3 regions of the Paenibacillus sp. LPE1-1-1.1 genome follow, and region 1 is predicted to be linked to each of the others. Evidence: riboswitches for the same ligand, from Rfam matches in the RefSeq annotation. Region 1 holds a riboswitch; each other region holds the start of a gene.

The links. Region 1 has a riboswitch for cobalamin ahead of MRBLPE1_RS05925 (DUF4430 domain-containing protein). Riboswitches for the same ligand answer to the same signal wherever they lie in the genome.
Region 2: another riboswitch for cobalamin. It lies ahead of MRBLPE1_RS00605 (ABC transporter substrate-binding protein); the one in region 1 lies ahead of MRBLPE1_RS05925 (DUF4430 domain-containing protein).
Region 3: another riboswitch for cobalamin. It lies ahead of MRBLPE1_RS22865 (DUF4430 domain-containing protein); the one in region 1 lies ahead of MRBLPE1_RS05925 (DUF4430 domain-containing protein).

Annotation. Positions count from the first base shown of each region.
Region 1 covers NZ_JBEGHY010000001.1:1,358,558-1,362,637, forward strand. The annotation lists gene MRBLPE1_RS05925 (DUF4430 domain-containing protein) at 1-1,708, opposite strand, end outside; cobalamin riboswitch at 1,856-2,056, opposite strand; gene MRBLPE1_RS05930 (Ger(x)C family spore germination protein) at 2,181-3,239, opposite strand; gene MRBLPE1_RS05935 (GerAB/ArcD/ProY family transporter) at 3,226-4,080, opposite strand, start outside.
Region 2 covers NZ_JBEGHY010000001.1:113,798-117,877, forward strand. The annotation lists gene MRBLPE1_RS00600 (FecCD family ABC transporter permease) at 1-650, opposite strand, end outside; gene MRBLPE1_RS00605 (ABC transporter substrate-binding protein) at 691-1,689, opposite strand; cobalamin riboswitch at 1,834-1,984, opposite strand; gene MRBLPE1_RS00610 (FixH family protein) at 2,183-2,626, shown strand; gene MRBLPE1_RS00615 (sulfite exporter TauE/SafE family protein) at 2,630-3,316, opposite strand; gene MRBLPE1_RS00620 (heavy metal translocating P-type ATPase) at 3,313-4,080, opposite strand, start outside.
Region 3 covers NZ_JBEGHY010000023.1:1,297,474-1,301,553, forward strand. The annotation lists gene MRBLPE1_RS22855 (ABC transporter ATP-binding protein) at 1-988, opposite strand, end outside; gene MRBLPE1_RS22860 (energy-coupling factor transporter transmembrane component T) at 970-1,848, opposite strand; gene MRBLPE1_RS22865 (DUF4430 domain-containing protein) at 1,845-2,636, opposite strand; cobalamin riboswitch at 2,838-3,036, opposite strand; gene MRBLPE1_RS22870 (DHA2 family efflux MFS transporter permease subunit) at 3,135-4,080, opposite strand, start outside.

The DNA of each region.
Region 1 (4,080 bases):
AAGCAGCCGTCGCGAAGGTAAGGCTGACGTTATTCGTTAGCGGAGCCGCGCCTGCTTCTGTGATTAGAACGGATTTTTCATTCCCGTTAATCGCAATCGTTTGATCCGTTGAACCGCTTAGTACGCGAGGGACTACGACAGCTATTGCATCGCTGTCTGTATTGCCGACAAGCGCAGCGCCCAATGCTTTTAAGGTAATCGTTCCGCCTTTAGCTGTTCCTGTAAATGAAACCGTTGCTTTATTTCCATCTAGGCTGATCGCGTTTACCTGAAGCTCCGTGTTACCTGTTTGAATGGACCAATTGTTACTGCTCACCGCATCTTCCGTAAACTCATCTCCAATCAGCGCGACCTCGACTGACGGGTTTTCAGCTCCGTTTGCGATTTGCGCTGCCGTTGAAATCAACGGCCATCTGCTGTAGTAGAAGCGTACAACATCGGCTGATTTCAGTTCGTAGGCGTCTGCTCCTACGCTTGGCGCGATGCCGTTTACTTCATACATCCAGCCGTCCCAGCCGCCAAGGCTGCCCGCCGCTTGGCCATGAATAGAAGAGACATAGGATCCGAAGCTGCTGTCTACGACTTTGTAGCTGATTTTCGGATTCGCTAGATCAAGGGCTTGCTTCAGCAAATCCAATGCCGTTGCCGGTTTTTCCGTATTTTTAATCGTTACCTGTTGTTTGGCGTAAATCGGTCCGGAAATTCCGTCTACTTGCAGTTCTGCTGCTACCGGAACCGGCGGTTTGGCTTCAGCAAAACGATACCATACGCTTTGCAGCGATTGGATATCGGTGAGCGCAATCAGCGCTTGTTCGGTAGCCATGCCATTGCCTGCGGTGTCGCTTTCATTCCATTTGAAAGTGCCGTCCTGCAGCTGGTACAGCGCAAAAGAATCGAGAACGCTTTTGCCATTGGCCGTCCAAGGATCAGACAATACATCCTCGTTTATGGCAGCCAAACCCGAGACAACGGCGGACATGCTGTTTGAATTTTCCCCGTACATGACTTGCTCGTTGTTTAACTGCTTTGTTTTCAAAAATGCTTTTATTCTCTCAATCGACTGCTGCGCGGCGCTGTCATTCTGATAGTTTCCAAGCGCCAGCAGACCCATTCCCGTCATGTCAGACTCCGAAGTGCTCCCAAAAAATGCGAAACCGCCGTCGCTAAGCTGCTTGCCTAGCAGATAATCTAATGCTTTTTGTTTAGCGGCTGCGTTCCACCCGCCTACATCGCTGCCCAGCTTTGCGCCCGTATCGAGCGCAAGCATCGCCCACATATGTTTATTGGTTGAACCAAATGCACCCGTTGCAGGATTTTGCTGCGCGGCAAGCTCCGCGTATAGGTTACGGTTGGTCTCCCAAGCATGAGCCGGATCCTCGCCCATGGCGAGCAATGCAAAAATATACCGGATATACTCGGTTCCGGAAACCGTAGATTTCGGATCTATCGTCTTCCAGCTAGGCAGCTTCCAAGTGCCGTCCTGCAGATTTTCTCCGGCTCCCCACAGCGCGACAATCGCCCACCAGGATTCCAAGGTTTCATTTTTATTTTTATAATAATTGACCGTTTTCCCAATCATTTCATTTAAAGCAGCGTTTCCGGTATGGTCTGCGGCTTTACTGACTTGAGGCGCAAATAAACTAAAGATTAAAACAAAACTTAAAATGGCAGGCAAGCTTTTTCTTAGGAATGTTTTCAAGGCAAGCAATGTTTTCTCTCCTTTTGGTTCTTTTTTGGCAACAAAAAAACATCTTCCGCATGGAAAGATGTTGGGGCTGTTACGTGCGTAAGAAAGCATAGGAAATTACCTATCGCTGAAGCACGAATAAACATCTCCCTCCCATCCTCGTGAGAATTTTAGAGCACTTTTATGGCAGGTCTCCTGGCTTCGCTTCATCGCTCGACGATCTCCTTCCCGTCCTAACCGGACAGTGGATAAAATGATTGTCAGCTCTGCGATACAGTGGCGGGACCGCGTCGGACTTTGACCGAACTTCCCTATTAAGCTGCTTGCGAAGATTTGCTTCACGGCAGCACCATATTAGCTATTCTATGAAATTGTAAGTACTAGACTTGTGAATTGTATCAAAAAAAAACCGATTAGACAAAGGTTCCGTTTGTTTTTTTCCAAGCGCGCCGCTGCAGCCCTCAATCCCATGGATGAAGGGCCCCTAGAAGCGCTAACGCATATTGAGAAATCCCGTATTTTCGATAATCGCATTTACTTGAAGATCCAGCTTTAGCTTTGGGTAATACTCCGTACGCCAACTTTTCAACTGCACCCGCGGAATTTTATGCCGGAAATATTGCCCTGTACCCAAAATATCCGCGCCGCCCGCTTGGAGCTTGGCGAACATTTGATTGAACTTCTCCGTAAGCATAGCGTCAAGCTCCTGCTTGATCAATTCACTTGTCGGGTTCCCCTTTGTTTCCAAGATAACGACCTTCAATTTTAATTCACTTTTTAAAATAGGCTTACCGCCGCTCATCACGCTTTTTGTATCCATAGAGTTGCTTATGATAAGCACGCTCGCATGATCCAGCACCTCAATCTTCCCTTGCGTGCTCTCGCCTTTAAAAGCATTGAAGAGCAGCGTTTCATCCGAATTGATCTGCCCCACCATTTTTCCGTTTTTTATGACGGCCGAGCCAATATGCTGAACGGCGGTCGTTTTCCCCGACCGAATGATCGGAATGGCTACGTCTCGCGTATAAGAGTGAATGCTGCGATATACTTCCCAAACCCGGGTTAATGCAATTTGCGGATCCCAGCCAGCGTTTTTCTCGAAAAAATCATAAAGCGTCGTGCCTTCGGGCTCCATCATTTTTTTTACCGTTTTAAAAAAATAATCCATATCTTCATCGCATATCGTAACCAGCGTCTTAGGCGACACGTCACGGCCTCTCATAAAATCGGCAATGGTATCTTCGAGTCCCTCCTGCGCATATTTCTTGTCCATCAAAACAACCTTCACGTGTAGTAAATCCACGCGATTCTCCAAATTAGCACTGATCTTATCGACCGCATGATTGATCGTGTTCCCGCTTCCGGTCACGATTTTTATTTGCGTCGTATGTTGACCCGGCTCAGGAATTTGAAGATAGATCAAATATTCGCCGTTCTGCTTGGAAACGCCCATCACAACCGGCAATACACGGTGATTGATATCAATAGTATCCCAGCAGCCGCTAAGGGTTAAGACCATGCCTATGATAATAAATGTCTTAAGCACTTTCATCTTTGATCATCCTTCTGGAACGAACTCCAATAAACCATATTGAGCAGGGAATGATTAAAAAAACAAAAAACCGCAGCAGCGTATTCCACATCGCTAACTTCTCGATCGACTCCCAATTCTTAATGAGCAAGCAAGCCGAATAGATAAGGGCTGCTGTCATGATGATAAGATAGTTGGGCTTCACCTTTGGCAGGCTCCGATGCAGGATCCGGCTGATTTCCCACAGTACGATCGAAATAAACAGCATCGTGAAGGTGATGAGGCTCAGCAGCAAAAACATCGTAATCCGGTCAAACATCAACCAATTAATATGGATCGTGCTTACCAGCATAATGAATGGAAATTTAAAGGTTGAGGAGGTAGCCTGCCCGAAAGTAAGCAGCGGAATATAGACAGAAATAAAGAAAAATGGAACCAGTGCCGCTAAGGCTAACATCACTTTTTTGCGGCTGTAGGAGAAATAAGGTTGAACAAATCCTAGAAACAGGAAGCTCACGGCAAATGCAGAGAAGCTGTGCAAATAGGATGGCTTCGTTATAAATGAAAATTTCTGGTCAATCAACGGAAATAAGTAGCGGTAATCCACATTTTGAAAGGAAGTGACAATCGCGAAAAAAATGAATGGAAGAAATAGAATAGCGAGCAGAAAGCCCGTACGGAAAATAGCATCGACTCCATTCGTCGCAAGATAAGCCGATATCACAACAAGGAGCCCCATGATCGCCCAGATCGGTGTATTGGCAAGGAAAACAAGGGTTACGATTTCGGAAAAGGCTCGAATGGTGATGACATTGACGACAAGCAAATAAAATACAAGGGGCAGCAGAAAAAAGCCGGCTGC
Region 2 (4,080 bases), 1.2 Mb from region 1:
AAAACAAATAAGTTGAGCGATTGGCCATAGGCGATCAGCAGCGGCAATCCAAGCGCAAGAAACGGGATAAGCATATACACGTTATCCCAGCTTCTCATGGCAAGCGAGCCCATTAACCAAAACAAAATTTGATTGACGACTCCTTCAGACATCGAAACCATAAATGAAACAAAGGCGCCTAAAAAGGATTGAATAATGACCCCGGAGAGAATGAGCGTTTCAATATGCATAATCCCTTTATTGCGTGAAAGCCAAAAAACGCCAAGCAGCGTAACCGTTCCCGTTCCAAAGGCTACAAGCGGAATCGTCCACATCCCGAGCGCCGTTTGCAGCCCGAACAAGATGATAAATGCGGCGCCTACCGAGCTGCCCGAGGCTACGCCAAGCGTATAAGGATCGGCTAAAGGATTGCGAAGCACCCCTTGAAAGCCTGCTCCTGCAAGCGCAAGGCATGCGCCGACAAGAACCGCCAGCAGCACGCGGGACAGTCTGACCTGCGTGACAATCGCGATTTCTCCCGCCGTATAGGATGTGGGCTTATCCGAAAGCCAAGGCAGCTGATGCAGCATAATGCCCCACACATCCCGAACCGATATGCCGGATGAGCCAATGGTCAAACTAACAACGATAGAAACAGCAAGAAGGAGCATAGCTGCTCCTCCATACCAAACGAGTTTATAGGTCATTGGATTATTTTACGAGATCCGGGTGAATCACTTTAGCAAGCTCAAGCAAACCGTCCGCAAGCCGCGGGCCTACGCGAACGAGCGGGTTTTCGGTCACCGCGAACATTTGCTTGTTTTTCACCGCGTCGATGACATCCCAGCCTGGGCGGCTCTCGATGCCGGCAACGATCGGATTCGGGTCCTCCTTCAAATCAGGATAAATAATGAGCTCAGGGTTTTGGGTCACAACTTCTTCAGCGTTAACCTCGTACCAGCCTGGTGAGCCGGCAGAGATGTTGTTCCCGCCTGCCAAACCTAGCAGCTCATCAAGGAATGTGCCCGAGCCAACTGTCCAGCCTTGCGAAAATTCTAAAAATACCTTCTTTTTCTCTGCATCTTTTACGGCATCCGAAACCTGCTGCTTCACTTCACGCATATGGTCGGCTACGGCAGTTGCTTCGGACTGTTTATTCATAATATGACCTAAATTCTCGATTTTGGCAATAACGGCATCATAGGTCAGCGGATCTGTCGCATACACCGCAATATTCAGCTCGCGCAGCTTCGTAATCGCCTCCGTATTCAGCGACGAAGACGCAAGAACGAGATCGGGATTCAAAGCCACGACAGCTTCTATATTGGTCGTCATATCGCCGACCTTCGGCTTCGAGGCTGCCTCTTCCGGATAATCGCTCCATTGATCGACGCCCACCACTTGCTCTCCCGAACCAATGGCATAAATCGTTTCCGTTTCGCTCGGAACAAGCGTAACCACTTTGGCAGGCTGCTTTTCAAAAGTAATTTCCGTCCCGGTGTCATCCTTGATTGTCAATGGATATACCGTGGTTTGGGCTGACGCGTCCGGCGTCGGCTCAGCCGTTGCGGGTTGCTCCGCATTGCCTGCCTGATTGTTACTCAGATTGTCGGCATTCTTGTTTGCTCCGCACGCGCTCGTAACCACTAGCATCATGACAAGCAGCAAGCCTAGCAAAAACTTCATCGTATTGCGGTTCATTCGGTTCATCCTCTACTGCACCCCTATTATTTTATTACGTATAAATAAAAAAAAGCATCTCTGGCCAATGTGCCAGAAATGCTTTCATACGCTTTTACATAAACAGCTAAGCGGCAAGCTTCTCCAACACCGTACCTAAGTCCACGTAGGTTTGAGTGTATAACAAGACAGGCAGATTTTCTGACTCGGATAGCACAGTATGATTAAGATACTGCTGCGCGTCCTTACAGTGGCGGGTCCGTGCCGGATTTACACCGGGCTTCCCTATTAAGCCTCAAGGAGTACCGTAAGCTTTCGCTTCCTGGTCGGTTATGCTCCTATCCGCACCTGTCTATAAACTATGAAATGATCAGATGTTAATATACACCGTCTCTTGAAATTTGTCCAATGCCATTGATGCTTCCAACCATTTCTTAACACGTTCTGCACCACTCATTGCCTGCATAGGTAAATTAGATGAGCTGATTCCAAAACACCGGAACAAAGGAGATGATATGCTGTCATGCTGCCGAGTCGTAACGCCCGTTCGCCTTTGCTCAAGTTCGTTCTTGTTTTCATATTCACTGCGCTTCTGGCCGGCGGGGCATTGATTTGGCTGCACCCGAACGATGCCCCGCCTCCGCCCGTTACTGAGCATACATTCGAAAATGGCAATATCATTTGGACCATTGATGCCTATCCAGCCAAAGTGCTTCAACGCAACAGCTTTAAAATCGATGTGACCGATCGAAATGGCAGCCCCGTTAAGGACGCGTCCATTCATGTTAAGCTGGATATGCTCAATATGGTTTGCGGCGATTATCAATTCGAATTGGCAGAAGCTGCTCCAGGCAAATACGAAGGCGAAGGCATACCGTTAATGGCCGGCACTTGGAAGGCAACCTTAACGCTCGAAATGGATGACCATTCCTATACCGTCGTTAGGCTTCTGCGTGCAGTCCACTAGAGTCTACCACAGCCACGGATTAATCGACGGAATTACGCCATTAACGGCAAGCCCGCGCAAAATCGAAATGACGCCGACTGCTATTGCGGTCACTAGGCTTGCCTTGCGCATTAGCCTGCGCCATTTCTTATTAGCAAAAGCAGCGACTGACGCGGCAAGCGCTAATGCGGGGAAGGTCGATAAGCCGAACAATGCCATGACAGCTGCGCCTTCCAGGCCGGAGCCGGTCGAGGCGGCTGTCATCTGCATCGCATAAGTCAGTCCGCACGGGAGGAACCCGAACGCGATTCCCGTCGCAAGCAAATGCAAGGTTTCTTGCTGCTTGGAACGCCCAGCGCCACCAGCTAACCGTTTGTGAAGGAATGTCGATAACCGGTTCATCAGCGGCAGCTGAAATCTGCGCCACAGCCACAAAAGCAACATACAGCCTCCGATAATAGATGCTAAGCCTTGGACGCCGGCAAATTTGCCCGCCACATCAACAAAGGAGCCAACGGCGCCCATTACTGCGCCAAACAAGGTGTAGGAAACAATGCGTCCGGTATTATACAGCAGCATCGATTTTTTCACCGTCGCCGCGGAATTAAGAGACACGGCCGACACGATTCCCCCGCACATCCCAATACAGTGCGGAGCGCTGAACAATCCGGTCATGATGATAAAGCCCATTTGCTGCCACGTAAGCGTCATTGGATGGCCTCGGACTTTCTCTTAAGCTGGCCCGAAAGCCGCAGCGCGTTCCCGACAACGGACACCGAGCTTAGCGCCATCGCAGTGCCGGCCATCCATGGCTCCAGCAAGCCAAATGCCGCAAACGGGATGACGATTACATTGTATACAAAAGCAAATGATAAATTTTGCCTAACGTTGCGAATCGTCAGCCTGCTGATTCTAATCGCTTCAGGAATCGCCTGCAGCCTTGAAAATAACAAGGTCATATGGCCCGCGCTAAGCGCGGCGTCTGTCCCTTCTCCCATGGCAAGGCCGACATCTGCAGCAGCCAAGGCCGGTGCGTCATTCCAGCCGTCGCCTGCCATTGCCACGCGTTTCCCTTTTCTCTTTAGGCTCTCGACAAGCTCTAGCTTACTCTCGGGCAGCATGGAGGCATGCACCTGCGCGATGCCTGCCGCTTTAGCTGCAGCATGCGCCGGCGCCTCGTGATCTCCAGTTGCAAGAACAGCTGCAACACCCAGCTTCTTTAATTGTTTTACCGTTTCTTTGGCATTGGCTTTAACTCTGTCGTTGAATGCGACTGCGCCTGCGCAATGATCATCGATCGCCAGATAGAGGACCGTCTCCCCTAATTGTTCATGAAACTTTGCGAAGGCAATGACCTCGCTGCTTATCGGCCATTTTCGTTCGCCGGCAAATCCAGCGTTGCCAATCGCGAATTTCTGTTCATTGATTACGGCTTCTACACCGCCGCCAGGCGTAAATACGTGATTGCTGGAAGC
Region 3 (4,080 bases), on a different contig from region 1:
GAAGCGACAGCTTCTTCAACACCTCTGGGCCGTCTTTCTCATATTTAAACGTCATTTCCTCACAGGCCAGCAGCCGCTCCTGCTTGTCGTTCCGCGTGTCTCTCAGTGCCTCCGCTTGCATGGGAGGATGCGTTTGGATTCCGCCTAACCCGGCAAGCCACTGCTTCCCCTCGCGTACGGTCAGCGGGATTTCTTTCGCATAGCCTGACGGGCGTACCGGCTCTGCTGACAAATAAAGTTTGGTCACGCTCGGCAGATACGAAAGATCCGTTGACGCTTCGGCGGAGCCGATCAATTGGCACAGTTCTCTGGGTGCAGCATCGAATTTGACCCTTCCGCCGTCAAGCATAACGATTCGGTCGGCAAGCGGAATCACGTCCTCGAGCCGATGCTCGCTAATAATGACTGTCATCGACATCTCTTGATTCAAGCGGTATATAAGCTGCAAAAAATCACGCGCAGCTACCGGATCCAGCTGTGAGGTAGGCTCATCCAGCAGCAGCAGCTTCGGCTGCAGCAGCAGTACGGAAGCCAGGTTAATCAGCTGCTTCTGACCGCCTGATATTTCATGCACGGACTTATGCAGCAGATCTTCCAGTCCAAAAAAATGGCTCATTTCAGCCAGCCGCTTGCGCATAACCGCTTGGCCATAACCGACATTTTCCATCGAAAAAGCCAGCTCATGCCATACCCGGTCCATAACGATTTGATTTTCCGGGTTTTGAAAAACCATACCGATCTGCTCTGCTGCGGTTACCGCAGGCAGCTCCGCAAGCGGCAGGCTTTCAAAGAACACGGTGCCCGAGCGCTTTCCCGTCGGTTGCGCCTCTTGTTTCATATGACGGAGCAAGGTTGTTTTTCCGCAGCCGGATGCTCCGCATAAGACGACAAACTCCCCTTGCTTCACCGATAGGGATACGTTATCGAGCGCAGCCGCTAACGTATCGGGATAATAAAACGATAGTTGATCTATTCGAATGACTTCCATGTCCTTCTCTCCATTCCTTCAAGAAGCGCTGGCGTTAATAAAAAAGCACAATAGCAAGCAAAGATGAAGCCTTCTCCCCGATGCAAATGCATCGATTCCAGACGGGGATAGATCGTTAGTACCCCATAACCCTGCATCCAGCCCCAAGCGCAGGCGGCCCCCGCCGCTATCAAAAATCCGAGCACATACCAGTCCCTGCGATCCATCCGATAGATTACGTAGGAGCTTCGTTTGGCAGAGCCGTACCCTCTCGCTTTCATGGAATCGGCTGTCTGAAGCGCTTCTTCCAAAGACCAGGTCAGCAGCACGCGAACGAGCAGCATGCCGTCCTTGCTGCGTTTTTTTAGGCTGCCCTCGTGAATGGTTACCCCCTTCATCCGCTGCACGGTCGTAATTTGCTCCAGCCTGCGCATAAACAGCGGCACGAAGCGAATCGACATCGAGGTTAGGAGCGACGTGCGCGGCGCGACCCTCGAGAACAGATACATCCATTTGTCTGTGGTTACGATTTGCTGAAAGGAAACAAACGCCAGCATCATGCATATTAACGAGAGCATCATCGTCACCCCGTACAAAATCGCTTCCAGCGTTATCGGCTGATCCATGAAATAAAAGAGAATATGCCTCCCCCGATGGGAGAACAACGGGTTAAGAACGGCAACCGATCCGCCCATAAGCGCATAATAAGGAAGCAGCTTAAGCAGCCGCTTCCCTTCGCCATGAATGACAATAATAGCCGTAAGCGCCGCAATCGACGTCACGAGGAAAACAGGATGAAATAACAGCATGCCAAAGGCAATGACACCCGCATAATAGCAGAAGCTGGTAATGGGATGAGCGGAGAAGAAGGCATTGTTCATTCCGCCTCGGCTCCCAGATCCTCGCCGAGATCGATGGTATACAGCCATTCAATGACATCGCCGTCCTTGAGCTTAAAGGCACCCGCGCTTTTATTTGGAAACTCGCCGTTCACCCGGTACATCCATCCACTCTTTGCGCCGAGATCAAATTCATACAAATTATCAATGCCTTCAATGTAAGCAGCAGCCTTTACGCCTCTGTATTCCATTTGGATTTTGTTTTTGCGGGTCGTTCTCTTCAGCACTTCAAGCACGGTATCGTCTTTCTGCAGTTCGACGGCGGTAGCCGCGAGCACGGTGCCCGTTTTCTCGTCCGCCACGATCGATATCGTAACCGAACTAATCGGCTGCTTCGTTTCGGCCGGTGAGGCAGACGGAGACTGGACGGGCTTTTCTGACGCATTCGGCTTTGGCGAAGGCGTCACCTGCTGATCGCCCTGCACTGGGGATAGCGTCGGCTTCGCCGGTTTCACGGACGCAGCGGGTTTCTCGCTTGCGGCATCCTTTACCGGATTTTCATCTTCGTCTTTGTCCGCGACCGCAGAGGGCGTTGCCTTTGGTTCCGCAGTCGGAGATGAATTAGCAGGTTGCGCGCTCTCGCTTCCGCCTTTAGGCTCTATGCTGCCTTTATCATCCGTTACAGCTGTCTCTTGCGGAGCTTGGCTTGCTGGCGTTTGCTCGCTTGCCGTATTTCCGTTCGTTTCCGGATTCGCGCAGCCGACGATTGCTCCAATTACCAGCAGGCCTATCAATAAGCTGAATAACCATCGCTTGCTGTTCTTTGCCATCAATTCTTTCCTACTTCCTTTTTTCAATTCTTTTTGACCGGACAAGCTTCTTCGTTATGCCGCTGGGGGCTGCAAAACAAAAAAAAGATCCCCTGTTCAGAGGGGATCTTTTATCGAATTAAAGATTTGCAACTGCAAATAAAATAAACATCATGCGCATTGCATAACGTTCCGATCTCCATTCTTACCCCCGAAGAATGAGAAACAAAATAAGAAAAGGCAGGTCTCCTGGCTCGTGCGTCAACACGTTTCTCTACCTTCCCATCCCTACGACAGACAGTGGCATTTTGAGAGAAACGCTCTTCACATACAGTGGCGGGACCGCGCCGGCATGATACCGGACTTCCCTATTAAGCAAACAAAAACCCGTTCTGCTTGCACCTTCTCTTAACAAATATTCGGTTATTTTATCAATCATATCGGGATTAAGGGGGTTTGTCTATAAGCGATCAGACATAGCCATCCTGTTCGGCTTTGAGGTCATCATGTTTCGTAACTTTATTTTTTATTATTTTGCTTTTCTACATGAACCCGTTTAATGAAGAACGCAACAACTAGGCCAATGACCGCAACGACCATCGCGAAAATAAACGCATCCTGTATGCCCGCCGTCATAGCGAGAGGCGCATTCGCCGGGTCAGCCGGATCAGCGGCATTCTTCATGAAACTGTTCATCCCAGCGGTCATAATGCTAACCGCAACCGCCGTGCCAATGGCACCCGCCACCTGCTGCAGCGTGTTCATAATCGCTGTGCCGTCCGGATACAGTTCGCGCGGAAGCTGGTTCAGACCATTGGTCTGCGACGGCATCCATACCATCGAAATTCCGATCATCAAGCAGGAATGAAGCACGATGACAAGCGCCAGCGTCGACGCCGTCGTAATGCCGGAGAAAAACCAAAGCACGGCTGCTAAGATAACAAGTCCGGGAATAACGAGCCATTTTGGACCGAATTTATCAAACAAGCTGCCCATAACCGGGGACAAAATACCATTAATCAGTCCCCCCGGCAATAGGACGAGACCTGCCGTAAGCGCGCTAAGACCCAGCCCGCTGATCAAATACATCGGTAAAACGAGCATGGAGGCTAATATAACCATCATACAAATAAACACCATCAGCGTTCCCACTATGAACATCGGATGCTTAAAGGCGCGCAGGTTCATCATCGGCTGCTTCATCGTCAACTGACGGATAGCAAAAACGATAAGCGCGGCTATGCCGATAATCATAAAGGTAATAACTTTTGCGCTGCCCCAACCGCCTTCGCCTTCACCTGCGCTGCTGAACGCAAACACGATGCCGCCGAAGCCAAGGGTCGAGAATACAAGCGAGAAAACATCGATTTTCGGTTTTGTAATCGTGGAGACATTTTGCATATAGAAAATTCCAAAAACAAGGGCTATAACCAAGAACGGAAGCGACAGCCAGAAAATCCAGTGC